Regions from separate parts of the Pseudomonas sp. HY13-MNA-CIBAN-0226 genome, predicted to be linked through region 3. Evidence: riboswitches for the same ligand, from Rfam matches in the RefSeq annotation. Region 3 holds a riboswitch; each other region holds the start of a gene.

Region 1 (7,359 bases), on a different contig from region 3:
AACTTCAACTATCCGTCGCTGCCGGGGCAGGGCGAGATGCTGCGCAGTGCGTTGCGCCAGTTGGCCGCTGGCGGTGACCTGGAGGCGCTGTTGCGCTATCAACCCCATGCGGGGCGCATGCACGAGCGTGCGTCGGTGGCTCGGCACCTGGGCGCGCGCGGGCTGGCTGTCGATGCCGATCAAGTGCTGATGGTCAGCGGCGCCCAGCATGGCCTGGCGGTGACGATGATGGCGTTGCTCAAGCCGGGCGACGTGATCGCCGCAGACGCCTTGACCTATTCGGGCTTCAAGGTGCTGGCCGAAGCGCTGCACCTGGAAATCGCGCCGATTCCTGGTGGCGCCGACGGGCCGGATCTCGAGGCCCTGGAAAAACTTTGCCGCAGTCGGCGAGTGCGGGCGGTGTACAGCATGCCGACGCTGCACAATCCCTTGGGCTGGGTGATGCCTGCCGCGCAACGTGAGCAATTGGTGGCCATTTCGCGCAAGCACGGGCTGCTGATAATCGAGGATGCAGCCTACGCGTTCCTCGCCGAAAACCCGCCGCCACCGCTGTTTACGTTGGCGCCGGAGCGGACCGTCTATGTGTCCGGTTTATCCAAGAGCATCGCCACCGGCCTGCGCATCGGTTTTGTCGCCGCGCCTCTGGACAAGGTGGCCGCCATCGAGCGCGCTATCCGGTCCACCACCTGGAACACCCCGGGGGTGATGACTGCGATTGCCTGTGCCTGGCTGGACGATGGCACGGTGATGCAACTGGAAGCCGAGAAGCGGGCCGACGCCCAGGCCAGGCAGATCGTTGCGTTGCGTGCGCTGGATGGGCTGCGCTGCGTGACGCATCCGTCGTCGTATTTCCTGTGGTTGCCGCTGGGCGAAGATGCCCGGGCGGACCAGATTACCAAGGCGTTGATGGAGGAGAATATTGCCGTTTCGACGGCCGAGCCGTTTGCCACTTCGGCGCATGTGCCCCATGCAATTCGCCTGGCGTTGGGCTCGGTGGACATTGATACGCTTGGGCAGGCGTTGGCTCGGGTGAAGTGGATGGTGGAGGCGTATTCGTAGGCGGGTGATACGCATACTTGCCTGGCCTCTGGCAAAAGTCATTCGTTTCCTGGCCGGGACGTATTTCACCTCAAAGGTCCGACAATGAAGCTTGAACTCATACAGATGGCGGGTCGCGATGGCGATGTCGCCTACAACCTGCAGCGCACCCTGGATGCCGTTGCGGCCTGTGCGCCAGGTACCGATATCGTGATTTTCCCCGAGTCGCAGATCACCGGGTTTCTCGATCGCGCCAATATTGCCGCACTGGCGCGATTCACAGACCAGGCGCACCGCGAAAACGCAGGATCTGCGCCCCGTCAAACGGATCAATCAGGTAATGCGCCTGCACGCCGAATGTGTCTTGCAGGCGCTTGGGCGTGAGCACTTCCACGGGGGCGCCCAGCGCCACCAGTCGACCGCGTTCGAGCACGGCCAGGCGGTCACAGGTGAGTGCCTGGTTGAGATCGTGCAGGGCGATCACCGTGGTGACGGGCAGGGCATGCACCACCTGCAAAATCGACAGCTGATGCTGGATGTCCAGGTGATTGGTGGGCTCATCCAGCAGCAGGATTTGCGGCCGCTGGGCCAGGGCGCGAGCGATATGCACGCGTTGGCGCTCCCCGCCGGAGAGGCTGCGCCAGGTGCGGTTTTTCAAGTGCGCGGCATCGACGTCAACCAACGCCTGCTCGACAATGTGTGCGTCTTCCCGGGACCACGGGCGCAACGCTGACAGCCAGGGGGTTCGCCCCAGGGCAACGGCGTCGAGCACACGGATGGCATCATCGGTGGTCGCCTGCTGTTCAACCACCGCCAGGATTTGCGCAATCGTTCGCCGCGGCAGCTTGCCCAGGCGTGTGCCGCCCAGGAACACTTCGCCCCGGGACGGCTCGCGTACCCCGGCGAGCAACTTGAGCAAGGTCGATTTACCAGAGCCATTGGGCCCGACGATGCCCAGCGTTTCCCCGCGTTGAATGTGCAGATCGATGTCGTGCAACAACTGCACCTCGCGGACATCGAACCCCAGCCCGGCGCAGCTCAATACCAACGCTTCGCCGCTCATCGGGCATTCCTCCGCCCGACCAGGATCAACGCAAACACCGGTGCGCCCACCAGAGCGGTGATGACCCCGACCGGAATCACCTGGCCCTTGATCAACGTCCTCGACAACACATCTGCCGCGATCAGGAACAGCGCGCCACCCAGCGCGCTGGCAGGCAGCAAGCGGGCGTGACGGGTGCCCAGCAACAGGCGCACGGCATGGGGAATGACCAGCCCGACAAAACCGATGGAGCCGACGATCGACACCATTACGGCCGTCACCAGCGCCGCGCTGCCCACCAATATGAACTGCACCCGGCGCACCGGGATACCAAGGGAGGCTGCGGAATCGACCCCGAACGTGAACGCGTCCAGCGCCCGCCGGTGCCACAGGCACACCGCCAGGCCAAGCAGGGCCACGGGCACCGATAACCACACCGACGGCCAGCGCACGCCACTGAGATTGCCCAGCAGCCAGAACAGGATGCCGCGAGCCTGTTCGGCACTGGCGGACTTGGTGATCAGGAACGCCGTCAGCGCGTTGAACAGTTGCGAGCCGGCAATGCCGGCCAGGATGATCTGCCCGGTGCCGCTGGACGATCCGCTGACCCGCGCCAGCAAAATCACCAGCACGAAGGCTGCGACAGCCCCGGCGAAAGCGCCGACGGATAACGAAATGGCCCCCGCGCCCAGCCCCAGCAACGCTACCAGAACCGCCCCTGTGGAAGCCCCGGCGGAGATACCCAGCAGGTAGGGATCGGCGAGTGGATTGCGCAGCAGTGATTGCAGGATCACCCCACAGGTGGCCAGGCCTGCACCGCAAGCCGCGGCCACCAGTGCCCGGGTCAGGCGGTAGTTCCAGACGATGCCTTCGTCGATCGGGTCGAGCACATGACCGGCTGCCCACAATTTGTTGGCCAATACCTGGAACACCACGCCCGGCTCGATCGGCGTTTCACCAATGGCCACGCCGGCGATCACCGCCAGCAGCAGTGTGACGAAGGCCAGCAGCGTGCGAATCAGCGTCCCGGTCATTTCGGCAAGTCGTAGCCGTTGATGGCGGTGGCCAGTGTTTCCAGGCCATCGAACATCCGCAGGCTGGCCTGCATCGCCATGGCGTCGAGGATGATGATGCGATTGTTTTTCACCGCGTCCATGTTGCGCGTGACCGGGTCACTGCGCAGGAAGGCCAGTTTCTTTTCGTGGTCGTCAGCCGGGAAGCGGCGCCGATCCATACGGGCAATCACCAGGAATGTCGGGTTGGCCTTGGCAATGGTTTCCCAGCCCACCGTTGGCCATTCTTCGTCGGACTGCACCACGTTGCGCACGCCCAGGGTGTTGAGCATGAAATCGGGAATGCCCTTGTGGCCGGCAACATAGGGGTCGATATCCAGGCTGGCGCTGGAGAACCAGAACAGCGCGCTGGTGTGCTTCAGGTCCTTGTTTTGCACCATGGCAATGGACTTCGCCAGGCTGGCCTTGAGCTCGGCGTTCAACTTCTCGCCACGCTCCTGCACATCGAAGATTGCCGCCAGCTGGCTGACGCTCTTGTACAGGCTGTCGATGCGAAACGCTTCGAGCCGCGTGCCGTCGGCGCCCACCAGGTTGTCCTTGGCTTCGCAGTCGGAAGGCATCAGGTAGGTGGGAATCTGCAACTCATGGAATTGTTCGCGGGTGCCGACTGCGCCTTGCGGGCCGACCATCCACTCCAGTTCCACTGCCACCAGCTGTGGCCGCTTGCCAATCACCGCCTCGAAGCTCGGCTCGTTGTCAGCCAGGCGCGGCACCTTGTCGTTCTCGGTCTTGTAGCGGCCCAGCACGTCGTTGAACCACAGCGAGGTGCCCACCAGCCGGTTGCTCAATCCCATGGCATAGAGCATTTCCGTGCCGGCCTGGCCGATGGTTACTGCTCGGCTCGGCGCCTGCTGGAACGTCAGCGTGCTGCCGCAGTTCTCCACGGTCAGGGGGTATTGCGTCGGTGCCGCCTGGGCGAGGGCGCAAAGACCCAGGCCCGTGCAGAGGGTGGCGAAGCGGGGCAGCAGCATGGGGCGATCTCCAGTTGAACCGTAAACGGAGCAGGGCAATACGGTCTGGAAACACATCATCGAACGCTGCCGCAAATGCAGTGCACTGCTGGTCACCAAGATGACCCGCGCGCCAAGGATGTCCTTCCCGGACACCCCGCCGGTTAGTGATTTGCTTGGCCGGCAGGTCTCCTGACTGGTGCGTCATCACCTGGCTCCGGCCTTCCCGGGAGCGATCCCAGTGGCAGTCGTGGAGCAGGCTCAGCACCTACAGTTGCGGGGGCAGTTCCGTTTGATGCTGCGCGAGCATCACGGATTCCCTATTAATCCCATGTGGAAACCGGCGGCGGCATGGTAGTCGATCCGGCTGCCCTTGGGGAACCCGCGTGCCCGATTCCCGCAGGCGCTGCGTAGGAGCTGCGTAGGAGCTGTCGAGTGCAACGAGGCTGCGATCTCTTGATCTTGCCTTTGCGCTAATCTCAGCAATCCAGCAATCCAGCAATCCAGCAATCCAGCAACAGCCCACTCCACCCCAGGAGCCCAGCCATGTTCAGCCACATTATCCTAGGCGCCCGCGATCTCGCCGCCATGACCACCTTCTACGACACGATCCTCCAACCCCTGGGCCTGGAGCGCATGCCCGACGAAAACGATGGCGGCCCACCGGGCTCGGGCTGGCAGTATCCGGGCAAGAGCTGGCCACAGTTCTTCATCCAGTTGCCCTACAACGGGTTACCGGCGAACTGGGGTAATGGCACCCAGGTCAGCTTTGCCTGCCGCTCGCGCGAGCAGGTGCAGGCCGCCTGGTCAGCGGCCATCGCCACAGGCGCGACGGATGAGGGCGCCCCCGGGATACGCGCGCATTACTCACCGGATTATTTCGGCGCCTATTGCAGGGATCCGGAGGGCAACAAATTGTGCTTTGTGCATGCGGATGGGTTGGAGTGAGAAGGCGTCAGTGCAGCCAACACAAGACGTCTAGTGCACCGCTACCTGCCGGCGCTCCCCCATCGGCGACAGACCAAAATAGCGGCTGTAGCACTTGGAGAAATGTGCCGGTGAAACGAAGCCGCACGCCAGGGCGACATCGCGGACCTGCGCCTCGCTACGCAGCAGCAACTGCCGGGCCCGGGACAGGCGCAGTTCCAGGTAGTACTGACTGGGTGTGCGCTTGAGGTGTTTGTGAAACAGTCGCTCCAGTTGCCGCACCGACACCTCGTTCAAGCGCGCCAGTTCTTCCAGCCCCAACGGCTCCTCGATGTTGGCTTCCATGATCGCCACAATCTGGCTGAGCTTGGGCTGGGAGGTGCCGAGCTTCTGCCGCAGCGGCACGCGCTGGCGTTCCTGGGCGCCTCGGGCGCGATCACACAACAGCAGTTCCGCGGCATGGGCGGCGATGTCCCGCCCGCCAGGTTCGCGAGCGATCAACTGCAACGTCATGTCCATGGCCGCCACTCCGCCGGAGCAGGTGTAGCGGTCGCGATCGAGTTCGAACAACTGGTTGGAAATGACGATCCCGGGAAAGCGCTCGCTCAGCGCCTCGTAGTCCTCCCAGTGGATCGTGCAGCGGTAACCCTTGAGCAGGTCAGCCCGGGCGAGCAAGTGGCTGCCGGTGCAGATGCCGCCCAAGGGCACCTGCAGATGCGCCAGTTTGCGCAGCCAGCCGAGCAACGGTCGGCTGCTGTGATTGGACACGATCGGGTTGGAGCCCACCACAAACAACATGTCGAGTTTCGGTGCGTCTTCGATCGAGTAATCGGGCAGGATGCGCATGCCGTTGCTGGCGGTGACCGGCTCCAGGCTGGCGGCGATGATCAGGGTGCGGTACATCGGCTGGCGGGCGGCCATGTTGGCCATGCGCAAGGTTTCCACGGCGGAGGCGAAGCCGATGGTGGTGAAGTTCTGGATGACCAGAAAACCCACGGTTTTCACTGGCCGTTGTTCGTAGGCAGACATGGACCATCCTCTTGTTCTGCGCTTGTACAAATAAAAAACCGGCCAGTTTCGTGGTGCGAAAGCGGCCGGAAAGAGGTGAGCGGGGGGCAGCTTGACGCTGTTTGACCTCAGGCGTTGCGGGTTTCAGCAGGTGCTGGCGCAGGACGTTTCCTGGAGTTGAAAATCGCGCCCATGCACACGATGGACAGGGTCAGCGCACCGGTCGCCAGCACTTCCATGCGGTGCTGCGGCAGAATCAGCATGACGGTCAGGATGCTCAGAATGCACAAAATCACCAGGTAGCTGAGCCACGGGTAGAACCACATCTTGAAGACGATCGGGTGTCCCGAGGCGTTCATCTTGCGGCGCAATATCAGCTGCGACACGGCAATCGCCAGGTACACCAGCAAGGCCACGGCTCCGGAACTGGCCAGCAGGAAAGCGAACACCTCGTTGGGGGCAAAGTAATTCAGTGCCGTGGTCAGGAAGCCCACTGCGGTGCTGGCCAGCACGGCGATGTAGGGTACGCCGGAGCCTGAGGTTTTTTGCAGGATGCGCGGGCCGTCGCCCCGTTTGCTCAGGGAGTAGACCATGCGCGAGGCGGTATAGATGGCGGAGTTCAGGCAGCTGGCGACGGCAATCAGGACCACGATGTCGACGATCATCTTCGCGTGGGGAATGTTCATCAGCTCCAGCGCCCGTTGATACGAGCCCACTGTCACCAGCATCGGGTCATTCCAGGGAACGATGGAGATGATCAGGAACACCGAGACGATGTAGAAAATCCCCATTCGCCACACGACCGAGTTGGTCGCACGGGTGATCTGCTTCGACGGGTTCTGCGATTCGGCTGCGGCAATGGTAACAATCTCGGTGCCCATGAAACTGAACACCGTGGTGAGCATCGCGCCGATGACGGCGGTCCAGCCATTGGGCATAAAGCCGCCGAACTCCTTGCTGAGCTGGGCCACGCCACTGACGGTGGTCTCGGGCAGCCCACCCACCAGCGCCAGCGCACCTAGGGCGATGAACCCCAGCACGGCGATGACTTTAAGCATGGCGAACCAGAATTCGAACTCGCCGTAGCGCGCCACGCTGAACAGGTTGGTCAGGGTCAGCAGCCCGGTGACCGCTATGGCGAACTCCCAAGTCTGGATGGACGGGAACCAGGCGTGGAGGATGGCGGCGGCAGCGATGGCTTCGATGGGAATCACCAGCACCCAGAACCACCAATAGAGCCAGCCGATGGTGAAACCGGCACTACGGCCCATGGCGCGTTCGGCGTAGGTGGAAAACGACCCGGTGTCGGGCGAGGCCACAG
Region 2 (7,359 bases), on a different contig from region 3:
GGCGAACCGGCGCCTTCCACCATCACCACCGGATACGCTGCGCTCAAGCGTTGATGGGAAGCGAGCACCGCCTGCATCGCAATGGCCTTGTAGTCGTGATAGGCGACCGCGTTCATGCTCGTCACCGCCCGCCCATGGATGATCACCTGGGCGCCCGTGTCGCTGTTGGGCTTGAGCAGCACCGGATTCATGTCGGTGTGCGGCTCGAGATTCGCGGCCTGGGCCTGCACCGCCTGCGCACGACCGATCTCGCCCCCGTCGGCCGTGACCGCACTGTTCAGCGCCATGTTCTGCGGCTTGAACGGCACCACGCTCACGCCCTGGCGCACCACCCAACGACACAGCGCGGTCACCAGCGTGCTCTTGCCGGCGTCGGACGTCGTGCCCTGCACCATCAAAGTAGTCATTGTGCTTCCTCGACGAAGGCTTCAAGGGCTGACACCAGGCGTGCCCAGTCTGCTTCCTCGGCGGGCAGGCCAAAACGCAGGCTGCTGTTGTGGGTGAACAGGCGCAACAGGATGCCGCGCCGCGCCATGAACTCATACAGTGCTTCGGCGCGCTCGGTGATCAGCCACTGGAACAGCGCGCAGCCGCCCTGTGGTACGAAGCCGTATTGCTCGAGCAGCAGCGCCAGGCGTTTGCTGGCGGCCTGGGTGCGCAAACGTTGCCCGATTTGCCCTTGGGTATCCAGCAGACAGGCCTGGCCGAGGATGCGGGTCGGCCCACTGACCGCCCAGGGCCCGACTTGCTCGGCGAGCAATTTAAGGAATTTGCGCTCGGCCAGTACAAACCCCAGCCGCACGCCCGCCAGGCCAAAGAATTTGCCGAACGATCGCAAGACGATCAAGCCGACCTGATGGGTATAAGCAGCCACGCTCAATTGCGGCGTGTTGTCCATGAAGGCCTCGTCCACCACCAGCCAGCCGCCGCGCTGGGCCAGTCGCGAATGCCAGTCGAGCAGGCGCTTGGGGGACAGGCCAAGGCCCGTGGGGTTGTTCGGATTAACCACCACCAGCACGTCCAGGTTGTCGATAAAAAAATCCACTTCCTGCTCCAGCACTTCGCGCACGATGTAGCCGCTGCGGCGCCAGGCTTCGGCGTGCTCGGCGTAACAGGGTGACAGCACGCCGACCTTGCCGGCCCGGCGCAAACGCGGCAGCAGCTGGATTGCCATTTGCGAACCGGCCACTGGCAGCACCTGGGCAGCACCGTAATAATCGCAGGCAGCCTGCTCCAGGCCGTCATCGCTTTCCGGCAGCCGCGCCCACGCTCTCAGCGGGATCTGCGGGATGGGAAACGGCCAAGGCGCCAGGCCAGTGGACAGGTCGAGCCAGTCGGCTTCGGCGATACCGTAGTCGATTGCCGCCTTACGTAAGCGCCCGCCGTGTTCAAGCATAAAACTCCGCCCCCACGCAGATAATCAACAACCACAACCATACCCCGCGCTGGACCAATTGCCAGCCACGGTCGATGGAATCCGCGTCCGCCGGTACGCCCTCACCCAACGGCGGGCGCTGGTGCAGCTCACCGTGGTAAATCGCCGCCCCGCCCAGCTCCACGCCCAGCGCGCCGGCACCTGCGGCCATGACCGGACCGGCATTGGGGCTGTCCCAGGTCGGCCCCTGGGTCCGCCAGCATTTGAGTGCCAGTCGGGTTTTGCCCAGCAAGGCGTAAGTCAACGCCACCAGCCGCGCAGGAATGTAGTTGAGGACGTCGTCGATTTTCGCCGCCGCCCAGCCAAACCGCTCGAAGCGTTCGTTGCGATAACCCCACATGGCATCCAAAGTGTTGCTCAAGCGGTAGAGCACCACCCCCGGCGCGCCAGCGACGACAAACCAGAACAGGGCGGCAAATACCGCGTCGCTACCGTTCTCCAGAACGGATTCGGTGGCCGCGCGGGCGACTTCGGTTTTATCCAGCTCGCTGGTCTGGCGGCTGACCAGGTAACCGACGCGAGTGCGCGCTTCATCCAGGTCATCGCTGCGCAGGGCCCTGGCCACCGGCTCGACGTGCTCGCCAAGGCTGCGCATGCCCAGTGCGCAATAGAGTGCCAGGATCTCGACGATCCAACCCACCAATGGCGCCCAGGACAACGCGGTCGCCAGTAAGGTCAGCGGCACTACGGCGAGTACCCAGGCCGTCACGCCATGGCTGCGCCAGCCTCTACCACCACTGTTGAAGCGCTGCTCGATGCGATCGGCAAAGCGCCCGAACGCCACCAGCGGATGCCAGCGCCTGGGCTCGCCTAGCAGCGCATCCAGCCCCACGGCAGCGACGGTCAACAACGCCACACTCATTGACTCTCTCCCCAGACATTTTCATACAGCAATTCACCCAGCGGCCGCGACTGCGCCCAGCCTTCGAGGACCAGCATCGGCGCCGGATAAAATTCCTGCACCGGCCCCAGGCACAACACCGCCATCGGTTTTGCTCCCGGCGGCATGCCCAGCAGATCGGCCAGGGCTTGCGGCTCGAATAGCGAAACCCAGCCCATGCCCAGCCCTTCGGCACGGGACGCCAGCCACAGGTTCTGGATGGCGCAGGACAACGAGGCGATGTCCATTTCCGGCAAGGTGCGCCGGCCGAAGATGTGGCGTTCGCGATCATCCATCAGCGCGGCGACCAGCACTTCGGCGCAGTCGTTGATGCCTTCGACTTTGAGCTTCATGAATTCGTCAGTGCGCTCGCCCAGGGCTTCGGCGGTACGGATCCGCTCTTCTTCCACCAGGCCCTGGATTTGAGCGCGCACAGTGCGATCGCTGATGCGCAGGAACCGCCAAGGCTGCATCAGGCCGACACTGGGGGCCTGGTGCGCGGCTTCGAGCAGGCGCCGCAGCAGCTCGGGCTCGACAGTGCCACCGCTGAAGTGGCGCATGTCGCGGCGTTCGGCGATGGCACGGTAGACCGCGTCGCGTTCGGCCTGACTGAATGTGGCGTCGGTCATGGCCTTTTCGCGAGCAAGGCGCCCTCTCGGTCAGGCAAAAACAGTGCAGCCACCGCCACCGGATTCGACGGAAAATAAAAGTGCACATAAGAAGCCGTCATCCGCCCCTGACGATAAACCGCCTCCGCCCCACGTCCGCCATTCGGGCTCAGCCCACGGGCAATCGGTGCCAGCTCGGTGCTGGTCAGCGAGTGATGGTAGGTATGCCCACGTAACGCGCCCTCAGGCAGTTCCACCACCTGCAAGGCCAATGCAGCCAGGCGCTTTTGCATGACCGCATCTCCGGCCAGCAACCCCACCAGTTCGGCACGCGTGCCGTCGACGTCGGTCAACGAATCGAGCAGATAAAGCATCCCGCCGCACTCGGCCAGCAACGGTTTGCCCGCGCCATGGTGCGCGCGGATCGCCGCCAGCATCGAGGTATTGCCTGCCAACGCCGCATGGTGCAATTCCGGGTAACCGCCTGGCAGGTAAAGGCTGTCCGCCTCGGGCAAACTGGCATCACGAATAGGCGAGAAAAACCGCAACTCGGCGCCCATCGCCCGCAACAGGTCCAGGCTCGCACCGTAGGTAAATGCGAAGGCCTCATCACGGGCCACGGCGATACGTACGCCCGCGAGCAAGGGTTCGGCAACAACCAGATCAGGCGCGGCAAATTCCACCGCCGGGGGCAACGCTACCTCGCAACTGCTGGCCAAGGCGTTCGCCGCGGCATCCAGACGCAGGTCGAGGTCGTTCAATTCGCTGGCCTGCACCAGGCCGAGGTGACGACTGGGCAGCTCGATCCCGGTCTCCCGGGACAACGCGCCATACCAGCGCAACCCCTCAGTCAGGCTTCCTTCAAGCAACTGCGCATGGCGCAAGGTGCCCACGCGATTGGCCAGCACCCCGGCAAACGGCAAATCCGCCTGATAGCGCGCCAGCCCCAGAGCCAGGGCGCCAAAGGTCTGCGCCATGGCGGTGCCGTCGATCACCGCCAGCACCGGCACGCCAAAATGCCGCGCAAGGTCGGCACTGGAAGGCGTGCCGTCGAACAGCCCCATGACCCCTTCGATCAGGATCAGGTCCGCCTCGCCAGCGGCCTCCCACAAGAGGCGTCGACTGTCCTGCTCGCCGACCATCCACATGTCCAGTTGATAGACCGGCGCACCGCTGGCGCGCTCAAGGATCATCGGGTCGAGAAAGTCCGGGCCGCACTTGAACACGCGCACCTTGCGTCCCTGGTTGCGATGCAACCTGGCCAGCGCAGCGGTCACGGTGGTCTTGCCCTGACCGGAAGCCGGCGCTGCAATCAATACCGCCGGGCAACAGCGAGGCTGACTCACAATTCGACGCCTTTTTGCGCCTTGATCCCGGCCTGGAACGCGTGCTTGACCACGCCCATCTCGGTCACGGTGTCGGCCAGTTCAATCATCTCCGGCTTGGCACCGCGACCGGTCACCACCACGTGCTGCATGGGCGGACGAGCCTGCAAGTCACTGAGCACCTGATCGAGATCGAGATAACCGTGCTTGAGCGCGATGTTCAATTCATCCAGTACCACCAGGCCGATCGAGGGGTCACGCAGCAGTTCACGGGACACTGCCCACGCCGCTTCGGCGGCGGCGATATCGCGCTGGCGATCCTGGGTTTCCCAGGTGAAGCCTTCGCCCATCACATGAAACCGCACCTGCTCCGGGAAGCGTCGGAAAAACAACTCTTCGCCGGTGCTGTTGCGGCCCTTGATGAACTGCACCACACCGCACTGCATGCCATGGCCCATGGATCGCGCGAGCATGCCGAATGCCGAGCTGCTTTTGCCCTTGCCATTGCCGGTGAGCACCAGCAGCAAGCCGCATTCATTCGGCGAGTTGGCGATGCGTTCGTCGATCACGGCTTTTTTGCGCAACATGCGCGCCAGGTGACGTTCGTCACGATCGGGGGTATCAGTCATGGGGAAGCTCTCCGTTGGGGCTGGATAACGGCGGGCAGGCACAAGAATAGACGGCAAGAAGCCTGGCATCGCCCACCGTGATGCCGCTGGATGGATCAGGCCGGTCTCCGGGCTCATGAGCGGCTGATAGCCTGACTGCGCGCCTTCCCATCTCGATTGCTCGACACAGTGGCACAAGGCGCAGTCTTCACTCATTTACCGTTGCGGGGGCAGCGCCGGGATCATGATCAGTCTTTGCTCGAAAGCGACCACTCACCGGCTTCCCTGTTTCACCCTGTCGACGACGTCACAGGGCACCTGAAACAAGCCGCGAAGGTTAGAGGGTTGGGGGTGGAGCGTCAATTAAAGTCCGGCCTGCGGTGCTGAATTGATTTACCCCCGTTGAACCATCGCGCATTTGCGCTTCTCTACTAAACAGGTCAATGCATTCATAGGGAAGGTCAGCATGCGCAAGCCCCAGCTCGTTTTCGTCATCGCCCTCGCCGGAGGACTCGCCGCTTGCGGTGAAACTTCCAGCCTGCAAGTCTCTGACGGCACCGGTCCGTCACCCAAATTGCCAGAACCGAACAAGACCCTGATACCGACGGTGAACATCGCCCCGGCCATCGGCTGGCCGGACGGTACCAAGCCGACCGCTGCCGCCGGCACCCAGGTGGCCGCTTTCGCCGAAAGCCTCGACCACCCGCGCTGGCTGTATGTGCTGCCCAACGGTGATGTGCTGGTGGCTGAAACCAACGCCCCGCCAAAACCCGAGGATGGCAAAGGCATCAAGGGCTGGGTCATGAAAAAAGTCATGGGCCGCGCCGGTGCGGGCGTGCCCAGCCCGAACCGCATCACGCTGCTGCGGGACAAGGACCATGACGGCGTCGCCGAGACCCGCACGGTGTTTCTGGAGAATCTCAACTCGCCGTTTGGCATGACCCTGGTGGGCAACGACTTGTATGTCGCGGACACCGATCGGTTGCTGCGCTTCAACTATGAAAGCGGCGATACGACGATCAAGTCTCAGCCAATCAAGGTGGTCGACCTGCCGGGCGGTACGCTGAATCACCACTGGACCAAAAACGTCATTGCCAGCAAGGACGGCAGCAAGCTGTACGTCACGGTAGGATCGAACAGCAACGTCGCGGAAAACGGCATGGACCAGGAAGAAGGCCGCGCAGCTATCTGGGAAGTGGATCGTGCCACCGGCAATCACCGCATCTTCGCCTCCGGCCTGCGCAACCCGAACGGCATGGCCTGGGAACCCCAGACCGGCGCCCTGTGGACCGCTGTCAACGAACGTGACGAAATCGGCAGCGACCTGGTGCCGGACTACATCACATCGGTCAAGGACGGGGCGTTTTACGGCTGGCCTTACAGCTACTACGGCCAGCACGTGGATGTGCGCGTCGAGCCCCAGAATCCGGACCTGGTCGCCAAGGCCATTGCCCCTGATTACGCGGTCGGCCCCCATACCGCCTCTCTCGGCCTGACCTTCGCCGAAGGCAATACCTTGCCAGCGCAGTTCAAGGAAGGCGTTTTCATTGGCCAGCACGGTTCGTGGAACCGCAAACCGCACAGCGGCTACAAAGTGATCTTCGTGCCGTTCAACGCCGGCAAACCGACCGGGCAACCGATCGATGTGCTGAGCGGTTTCCTCAACGACGAGGAAAAAGCCATGGGCCGGCCGGTGGGTGTGGTGATCGATCAGCAGGGGGATTTGCTGGTGGCAGATGATGTAGGGAACAAGGTGTGGCGGGTATCGGCTACTCAGTAACGCTGCACGCCGAAACCTGTAGGGGCCGGCTTGCCGGCTCCTACGGATTGCGTGCCAGATGTTCCGGCTGCAACACGCGCTTGGCACTCAGATACGCTTTTTGCCAATAGGCCTTGGACAGGCTGTCCAGCTTGACCGTCCCACCCGTGGCAGGCGCATGCACAAAGCGCCCTTCGCCGACATAAATCCCGGCATGACTGACCTGGGAACCGCCATTGGTGGCGAAGAAAATCAGGTCGCCCGTCTGCAACCCTTCCTTGCCCACACTGGCCGCCTGCATCCCGATCATCTCGCGGGTCGTGCGCGGCAGCGTGATACCGGCGACATCGCGGTACACATAGCCGATCAGCCCACTGCAATCAAAACCGGCGTCTGGCGTATTGCCGCCCCAGCGGTAAGGCGTACCCACCAGACCCAGGGCGCGAAACAACACGTCTTCGGCTTCAGGGGAAAAGGGTTGGGCAGGACCAAAAACCAGGGGGGCGCGAATCACCGGTGCCGGAGCTGGCGGCGGAGTGCGGCTGGCACAGGCGCTGAGCAGCGCTGCGGCGATCAAGAGTACAAGGCGGGCCGACGTCTTCATATACAGAACACCCTGATCTGGCTGCGGCTGTTTCCACCGGAAGGGCAGAAAAGAAAACCGCCGGCGCAGTGCGCAGGCGGTCAGCCATCAATAATAGATCAGGATTCTAGACGCTATACAGCAAACTTCAAGTAAGACTT
Region 3 (7,359 bases):
CAGCAACGCCAGCAAGGTGTCGATGCGCAGCCGACCGCTCGGCGACTCGCCGAAGATGTGCAGGCCGTCGCGGATCTGCGACTCCTTCAGATCACACAGATAAGTGTCCAGGCGCGGCAGCCAGATGGCCGCGTCGGCATCACTGTCCAGCTGTTCGTCCAGCTGCAGCTCTCGGTCGATATGGCTGTCGCGCACCAGTTGCAGGATGTCGCGCTGCAGCTCCCGCGCCCGACGGGGGTCGAGCAGCTGCGCATCGTAGTACTCGTCGGCGAGCAGCTCCAGGTTGCGCAGCGGGCCATAGGTTTCGGCGCGGGTCAGCGGCGGCATCAGGTGATCGATGATCACGGCCTGGGTGCGCCGCTTGGCTTGGGCGCCCTCGCCCGGGTCATTGACGATGAAGGGATAGATGTTCGGCAACGGCCCGAGCAGCGCATCCGGCCAGCAATGCTGCGACAGCCCGACACCCTTGCCCGGAAGCCATTCGAGGTTGCCATGCTTGCCGACGTGAATCACACCGTGGGCACCGTAGGTGTTGCGCAACCAGAAATAGAACGCGAGATAGCCGTGCGGCGGCACCAGGTCCGGGTCGTGGTACACCGCGCTAGGGTCAACCTGATACCCCCGAGCCGGTTGAATGCCGACAAAGGTCAGGCCAAAACGCAGGCCGGCGATCATCATCCGGCCGCTGCGGAACATCGGATCCTTTTCTGGCGCCCCCCAACGCTGCAGCACGGCCAGCCGGTTGGCCTCAGGCAGCGCGTTGAAACTCGCCAGGTAGTCATCCAGCCCGAGGCTTTGCTGGCATGGACGCTGATCAATAGTGTCGAGGTCGTTGCTGACGCCGCCGAGCAGTTGCTGGATCAGCGCGGTGCCGCTTTCCGGCAGTTGATCCGGCAGCGGATAACCTTCCTGGCGCAGCGCGCGCAGGATATTCAGCGCCGCCGCCGGCGTATCGAGCCCGACGCCATTGCCGATGCGACCATCGCGGGTCGGGTAGTTGGCCAGGATCAGCGCAATGCGTTTTTCGCGGTTGGGTACTCGGGCCAGATCGGTCCAACTCCGCGCCAGTTCAGCGACGAAATCCATTCGTTCGGGCTGCGCGCGGTAGCACACCACGTCCGACTGGCTGCGCTCGCTGCGCCACGCCAGGTCCTTGAAGCTGATCGGTCGGCTGATGATCCGCCCGTCCAGTTCCGGCAGCGCAATGTGCATGGCCAGGTCCCGCGGGCCGAGACCCTGGTCGCTGGCTTGCCAACCGGCCTCGTTATCCTGGGCGCAAATGGCCTGGATCACCGGAATATTGCGGCGAAACGGCCGGATATGCGGCGCTTCGGGACTCGACTGGGCAAAGCCGGTAGTGTTGAGAATTACCGAGGCGCTGACTTCGTCCAGCCAGTCCTCGACCACCGCCAGGCAGCCGGGTTCTTTCAGGCTGGCCACGGCAATCGGCAGCGGGTTCAACCCAGCCGCCTGCAGGCGCTGGCAGAAAATATCGATGAAGGCGGTATTGGCCGCCTGCAGGTGCGAGCGATAAAACAGCACGGCGGCCACGGGCTGCCCGGCCTGCCAGTCGGCTTGCCAATCGGCTAGTACAGCTGGGCTTCGCTGCGGATGGTAGATCGCCGTGCGCGGCAAAGCCTGCGGCTCCGCCCAGGGGTAGTCGCGTTCCAGCCAACGACTGGCCAGGCAGCGAAAGAAATCCAGGGCATTGCCCAGACCGCCCTGGCGTAGAAACTGCCAGAGCCGGTCGCGGTCTTCGGCGCCCACGGTACTGAGGTCGCTGAGTTCCGGGTCGGGACGGTCATCGCCTGGCACCAGAATCAGTTGCACGCCACGTTCGGACAATTGCACCAGGCGCTCGACGCCATAACGCCAATAGGCGATGCCGCCGTGCAGCGAGATCAGAATCACCTTGGCATGGCGTAGCACTTCATCGACATACAGGTCGACCGAGGCATGATTCTGCACCTGCATCGGGTTGGCCAGGCGCACGCTTGGATAGTCGTCGGGCAACTGTTGCGCGGCTTCGGCGAGCAACGCCAGGCTGGAGTCGCCGCTGCACAGGATCACCAGCTCAGCAGGGGTCTGTCCAAGATCGGCAATATTGTCATCCGAAACGAAACCGCCGGGCTGGGTCCTGAGCAGGTGCATGGCTTATACGCTGAGCGCGGCGCGCAGTTGTGCTTCGAGTTGGGCGGCGTCCAGCTCCTGGCCGATCAGCACCAGGCGGGTGGTGCGCGCTTCATCGGCGCCCCACTGACGGTCGAAATGCTTGTCGAAACGCGTGCCCACGCCTTGGATCAGCAGGCGCATCGGTTTGTTCGCAATAGCTGCGAAACCCTTGACCCGAAGGATGCCGTGCTTGACTACCAGTTGCGTCAGGGCGTCCAGCAGCAGGCTTTCATCCGCCTGGGGCAGTTCGATGGAGATCGAATCGAAGGCGTCGTGATCGTGATCGTCTTCACCTTCGTGGTGATGATCGTGATGGCTGTGACGGCTGTCGATGTGTTCTTCGGAACCGGCACCCAGGCCAATCAGCACGTCCAGGGGCACACGACCGCTACTGGCTTCGATGACCTTGACCGCCGGCGGCAGTTCCTCGGCGACTTCCAGGCGCACCCGGGCCAGGTCTTGCGGGCTGATCAGGTCGGCCTTGTTGAGGATGACCAGGTCGGCGCTGGCCAACTGGTCGGCGAACAGTTCGTGCAGTGGCGATTCGTGATCCAGGTTCGGGTCGAGTTTGCGCTGGGCGTCAACCTGGTCAGGGAACGCAGCAAAGGTGCCCGCCGCCACGGCCGGACTGTCGACCACGGTGATCACGGCGTCGACGGTGCAGGCGCTGCGGATTTCCGGCCACTGGAAGGCTTGCACCAGGGGCTTGGGCAGGGCCAGCCCGGAGGTTTCAATCAGGATGTGGTCGAGGTCGGCGCGACGGGCCACCAACTCGCGCATCACCGGGAAGAACTCTTCCTGGACGGTGCAGCACAGGCATCCGTTGGCCAGTTCATAGACGCGGCCGCTGGCTTCTTCTTCAGTGCAACCGATGGAGCACTGCTTGAGGATTTCGCCATCGATACCCAGTTCGCCAAATTCGTTGACGATGACCGCGATGCGCCGGCCCTGGGCGTTGTCGAGCATGTGCCGCAGCAAGGTGGTCTTGCCCGAGCCAAGGAAGCCGGTAACGATGGTGACGGGAAGTTTGGCCAGTGTTTTCATCGGATGCCCTTTGGCAAGGTGGCGGGCATACGGGACGACAATCGCTGCGACTGAAGCGCGCGCGGGAGAGTTCGCCACCGGATCACCCCGCCCGGTTGTAGTGAGAATCTGTATCGAGGCAGGTCTCCTGGCTGACGGCGTGCCGGGCATGCAGCCTGGCATTCGCTGCGCCTTCCCGCGAACCCGTTGTACAGGGCTTGCAGTGGCGTGGCAGCGAACATCACCGTTCACAGTTGCGGGGGCAGCCGCGGCATTGACCGCGTTCCCTTCTTAGCTTCGGCCAACGCCGAAGAACCTCGAAAGCGCAAGGCTACGCATGGTATCGGGGCGGGTCAATGCTCCTGCGGTAAACGCTATCCCCTGCAGGAGCTGCCGAAGGTTGCGATCAGTTGATTGTGTCTGTCAAACAGCCAGATCAAAAGATCGCAGCCTCCGGCAGCTCCTACCGGGGCCGACCCCCAATTGAGAACCTCTGCCAATTGACGCCAAACCCCGCCTCATGCTCTCCTACGCAACTTGTTACGGGTGCCCTTCACAGGGTGAAACGGGAAACCGGTGAATCATGTGCTTTACTAGAAGCTCATGTCAGTCCGGTGCTGCCCCCGCAACGGTAAGCGAGCGAAGAGTCAGATCCACTGTGCCAGCAGTACGGCATGGGAAGGCGACTCTTGCAGGTACAGGCGCAAGCCCGCACCCCTCGCGAGCCCGGAGACCGGCCCGCAACGCATGGCGAACATCAGGTTCGCTGACCAACAAACCCGCGGTGGGCGGGCGCTGTTTGAGCTTCGGCGTGCCCGTTCGCAGGAGTTTTCCATGCGCTCCATAACCCCGCTGACAGACCAGAGGGAAGCGCCATGTCGACCATCAGCACCACCGGTAGCCGTACCACCAGCAGTACCACGACCCTGACCCAACGCCTGACCGCCGCTGTTTTCGCGTCGATCCTGGGCGCCGGCCTGGTGTATTTCGCCGGTTTCTCGCACATTGAGGCGGTGCACAACGCGGCGCACGATACCCGTCACAGCTCCGCGTTCCCGTGCCACTGAGACCTGCCCAGATGATCAAGCGTATCGCGCAAACCGCAGGTTTTACCGGGTTGCTGGCCGCCCTGCTGCTGACCCTGCTGCAAAGCCTCTGGGTCTCTCCGCTGATTCTGCAGGCGGAAACCTACGAACAATCCGAACCTGCCACGGTTCAAATCCACGAACACGCAGCCGGCGCTACCGCAGCGCACAGCCACGACGCTGAAGCCTGGGAACCGGAAAACGGTTGGCAGCGCCTGCTGTCGACCACTGGCGGCAACCTGGTAGTCGCCGTGGGTTTCGCGCTGATGCTGGCCGGCCTCTACACCCTGCGCGCGCCAACTCGCACGTCCCAGGGCCTGCTCTGGGGCCTGGCCGGCTACGCGACCTTCGTCCTGGCGCCAACCCTCGGCCTGCCCCCTGAATTGCCGGGCACTGCAGCGGCGGACCTGACTCAACGGCAGATCTGGTGGATGGGTACAGCCGCTTCCACAGCGGTCGGTATTGCGTTGATCGTCTTCAGCCGTCACTGGCTGATGAAGGTCCTTGGCGTGGCGATCCTGGCCGTGCCACACGTGATCGGAGCACCACAACCCCAGGTGCATTCGATGCTCGCGCCAGAGGCATTGGAAACCCAGTTCAAGATTGCCTCACAGTTGACCAACGTGGCGTTCTGGCTGGCACTGGGCCTGATCAGCGCCTGGCTGTTCCGGCGCAAAAATCCTGATCAATACCCGGCATGACCCAAGCTGGCAAAGTGCCGACGCTGGTCGTCGGCCTTGGCTGCCAGCGTGGCTGCCCTCTCAGCACGCTGCGGGCGCTGCTGGACCAGGCGCTGCAGGCCCACTCTATCGAGCTCGAGCAGATCAGTGCCCTGGCGAGCATTGACCTCAAGCGAGAAGAGCCAGGCCTGATTGAGCTCGGCGTCCAGCTTGGGCTTGAGGTGCAGTTTTTCAGCAGTGAGGCACTGGCCAGGTATCAGGGCCAGCTCAGCCATCACTCGGACATCGCTTTCGAACGTACCGGCTGCTATGGAATCGCTGAAAGCGCTGCCCTCGCCCTGGCCGAACAGTTAGCCCGCACCCCGGCAATACTCTTGATTTCACGACAAAAATACGCCCAGGCCACCCTCGCATTGGCCCGCGCCGTTTAGAATCCCCGATAATCCCATGCCTGATCATGAGCAATCTTCATCTGAAGCCTGCCCATGTCGCTTTTTCACAGGATACGACGATGACCGTTTACTTCATCGGCGCCGGCCCCGGCGACCCGGAACTGATCACCGTCAAAGGCCAGCGCCTGATTCGCAGCTGCGCCGTCATCATTTACGCCGGCTCGCTGGTGCCCGCCGCCGTGCTCGAAGGCCATCATGCTGAACAGGTGGTCAACAGTGCCGAATTGCACCTGGAACAGATCATCGAACTGATCAAGGCTGCCCACGCCAAGGGCCAGGATGTGGCGCGGGTGCATTCCGGCGATCCGAGCCTGTATGGCGCCATCGGCGAGCAGATTCGCCACCTGCGCGAGCTGGGTATCCCTTTTGAGATCATTCCCGGGGTGACGGCCACGGCAGCCTGTGCCGCGCTGTTGGGTGCTGAATTGACCCTGCCGGACGTTTCCCAGAGCGTGATACTGACCCGCTACGCCGACAAGACGGCGATGCCGGCCGGTGAAGAACTGGCCAGCCTGGCACAACATGGCGCGACCATGGCGATCCATCTGGGGGTCAGCCACCTGCACAAGATCGTCCTCGAATTAACCCCGCATTACGGTGCCGATTGCCCGATCGCGGTGATTCACCGGGCGAGCTGGCCGGACCAGGATTGGGTGGTGGGGACTTTGGCAGATATTGCCGGGAAGGTGGAAGCCAAGGGTTTCCGGCGTACAGCGCTGATTCTGGTGGGTCGGGTGTTGGGCAGTGATCAGTTCAGCGAGTCTTCGCTGTATCGTGCGGGGCATGCGCATCTGTACAGGCCCCAAGAATAGAAGATCTTTTGGCTTCAGGCATAAAAAAACGGCACTCACGGGTGCCGTTTTTTTGCTTGCGCAGCGAACACCTTACTTAGTAGTAGGCGTTTTCTTTCTGCGTATGGTCAGTCACATCGCGCACGCCCTTGAGCTCCGGCACACGCTCGAGCAAGGTGCGCTCGATGCCTTCGCGCAAGGTCACGTCTGCCTGGCCGCAGCCCTGGCAACCGCCACCAAACTTGAGGACGGCGATGCCGTCGTCGACTACATCGATCAGGCTGACCTGGCCGCCGTGGCTGGCGAGGCCCGGGTTGATCTCGGTTTGCAGGTAGTAGTTGATGCGCTCGTTGATCGGGCTGTCGGCGTTGACCATTGGCACCTTGGCGTTGGGTGCCTTGATGGTCAACTGGCCACCCATGCGGTCGGTGGCGTAGTCGACTACCGCGTCGTCCAGGAACGCTTCGCTGAACGAATCGATGTAAGCGGTGAAGCTCTTTAGCCCCAGCGCCGTGTCTTCAGGTTTTTCTTCGCCCGGCTTGCAGTAGGCAATGCAGGTTTCAGCGTACTGGGTGCCGGGCTGGGTGATAAAGACGCGAATGCCGATACCCGGGGTGTTCTGCTTGGAGAGCAGATCAGCCAGATAATCGTGGGCGGCGTCAGTGATGGTAATAGCGGTCATGGAAACTCCTCGCAGGCTTGGGCGCAGTTTACGCCAATCAACGCGCGGGACAAAGTCCTAGTATTTTTGTCGGGAAAGAGCCGGCGACGGTTGAGCCTCGGTTTTGCCATCAACACGCTGTTTAAGCCACCGATAGCTGAATTTTTCCACCCAGTGGTAGCTGGCCCAGGAGCCCACGGCGATGGCCAGCACGCACAGCACAAACATGACGTAGGGGTTCACGCCATACCGTTGTGCGATAAAACCACCGGCGGACAGCACCAGCACATGCATCAGGTACACCGAGTAGGAACAATCGCCCAATAGCTTGAGCGTTCGATTGTGTTCAAAGAAACGCTCAAGCGCCATGCACGCCATGACCAGCACCGCGCTTGGCAGGCCCCAGACCACAAAGCGCGGTTGCGGGGGCGAATGGTAGATCATCAGCAACGCGCCGCTGATGCCCACCAGTGGCAGCCACAGGCCCGGGCGGAT

The links. Region 3 has a riboswitch for cobalamin ahead of AAEZ05_RS06560 (CbtB domain-containing protein). Riboswitches for the same ligand answer to the same signal wherever they lie in the genome.
Region 1: it holds a riboswitch for cobalamin, as region 3 does, so the genes downstream of both, AAEZ05_RS21590 (ABC transporter substrate-binding protein) here and AAEZ05_RS06560 (CbtB domain-containing protein) in region 3, are expected to answer to the same signal.
Region 2: it holds a riboswitch for cobalamin, as region 3 does, so the genes downstream of both, cobO (cob(I)yrinic acid a,c-diamide adenosyltransferase) here and AAEZ05_RS06560 (CbtB domain-containing protein) in region 3, are expected to answer to the same signal.

The regions. Positions count from the first base shown of each region.
Region 1 covers NZ_JBEOPS010000020.1:124,519-131,877, reverse strand. The annotation lists gene AAEZ05_RS21610 (aminotransferase-like domain-containing protein) at 1-1,059, shown strand, start outside; gene AAEZ05_RS30845 (nitrilase-related carbon-nitrogen hydrolase) at 1,144-1,422, shown strand; gene AAEZ05_RS21600 (ABC transporter ATP-binding protein) at 1,316-2,101, opposite strand; gene AAEZ05_RS21595 (FecCD family ABC transporter permease) at 2,098-3,114, opposite strand; gene AAEZ05_RS21590 (ABC transporter substrate-binding protein) at 3,111-4,124, opposite strand; cobalamin riboswitch at 4,269-4,463, opposite strand; gene AAEZ05_RS21585 (VOC family protein) at 4,650-5,051, shown strand; gene cahR (transcriptional regulator CahA) at 5,082-6,059, opposite strand; gene gabP (GABA permease) at 6,167-7,359, opposite strand, start outside.
Region 2 covers NZ_JBEOPS010000031.1:25,304-32,662, forward strand. The annotation lists gene AAEZ05_RS26425 (cobyric acid synthase) at 1-407, opposite strand, end outside; gene cobD (threonine-phosphate decarboxylase CobD) at 404-1,396, opposite strand; gene cbiB (adenosylcobinamide-phosphate synthase CbiB) at 1,389-2,297, opposite strand; gene bluB (5,6-dimethylbenzimidazole synthase) at 2,294-2,944, opposite strand; gene AAEZ05_RS26445 (cobyrinic acid a,c-diamide synthase CobB) at 2,941-4,269, opposite strand; gene cobO (cob(I)yrinic acid a,c-diamide adenosyltransferase) at 4,266-4,877, opposite strand; cobalamin riboswitch at 4,959-5,193, opposite strand; gene AAEZ05_RS26455 (PQQ-dependent sugar dehydrogenase) at 5,323-6,636, shown strand; gene AAEZ05_RS26460 (C40 family peptidase) at 6,677-7,219, opposite strand.
Region 3 covers NZ_JBEOPS010000004.1:253,884-261,242, forward strand. The annotation lists gene cobN (cobaltochelatase subunit CobN) at 1-2,151, opposite strand, end outside; gene cobW (cobalamin biosynthesis protein CobW) at 2,155-3,216, opposite strand; cobalamin riboswitch at 3,317-3,530, opposite strand; cobalamin riboswitch at 3,723-3,951, shown strand; gene AAEZ05_RS06560 (CbtB domain-containing protein) at 4,071-4,262, shown strand; gene AAEZ05_RS06565 (CbtA family protein) at 4,274-4,981, shown strand; gene AAEZ05_RS06570 (cobalamin biosynthesis protein) at 4,978-5,391, shown strand; gene cobM (precorrin-4 C(11)-methyltransferase) at 5,472-6,224, shown strand; gene nfuA (Fe-S biogenesis protein NfuA) at 6,301-6,885, opposite strand; gene AAEZ05_RS06585 (acyltransferase family protein) at 6,943-7,359, opposite strand, start outside.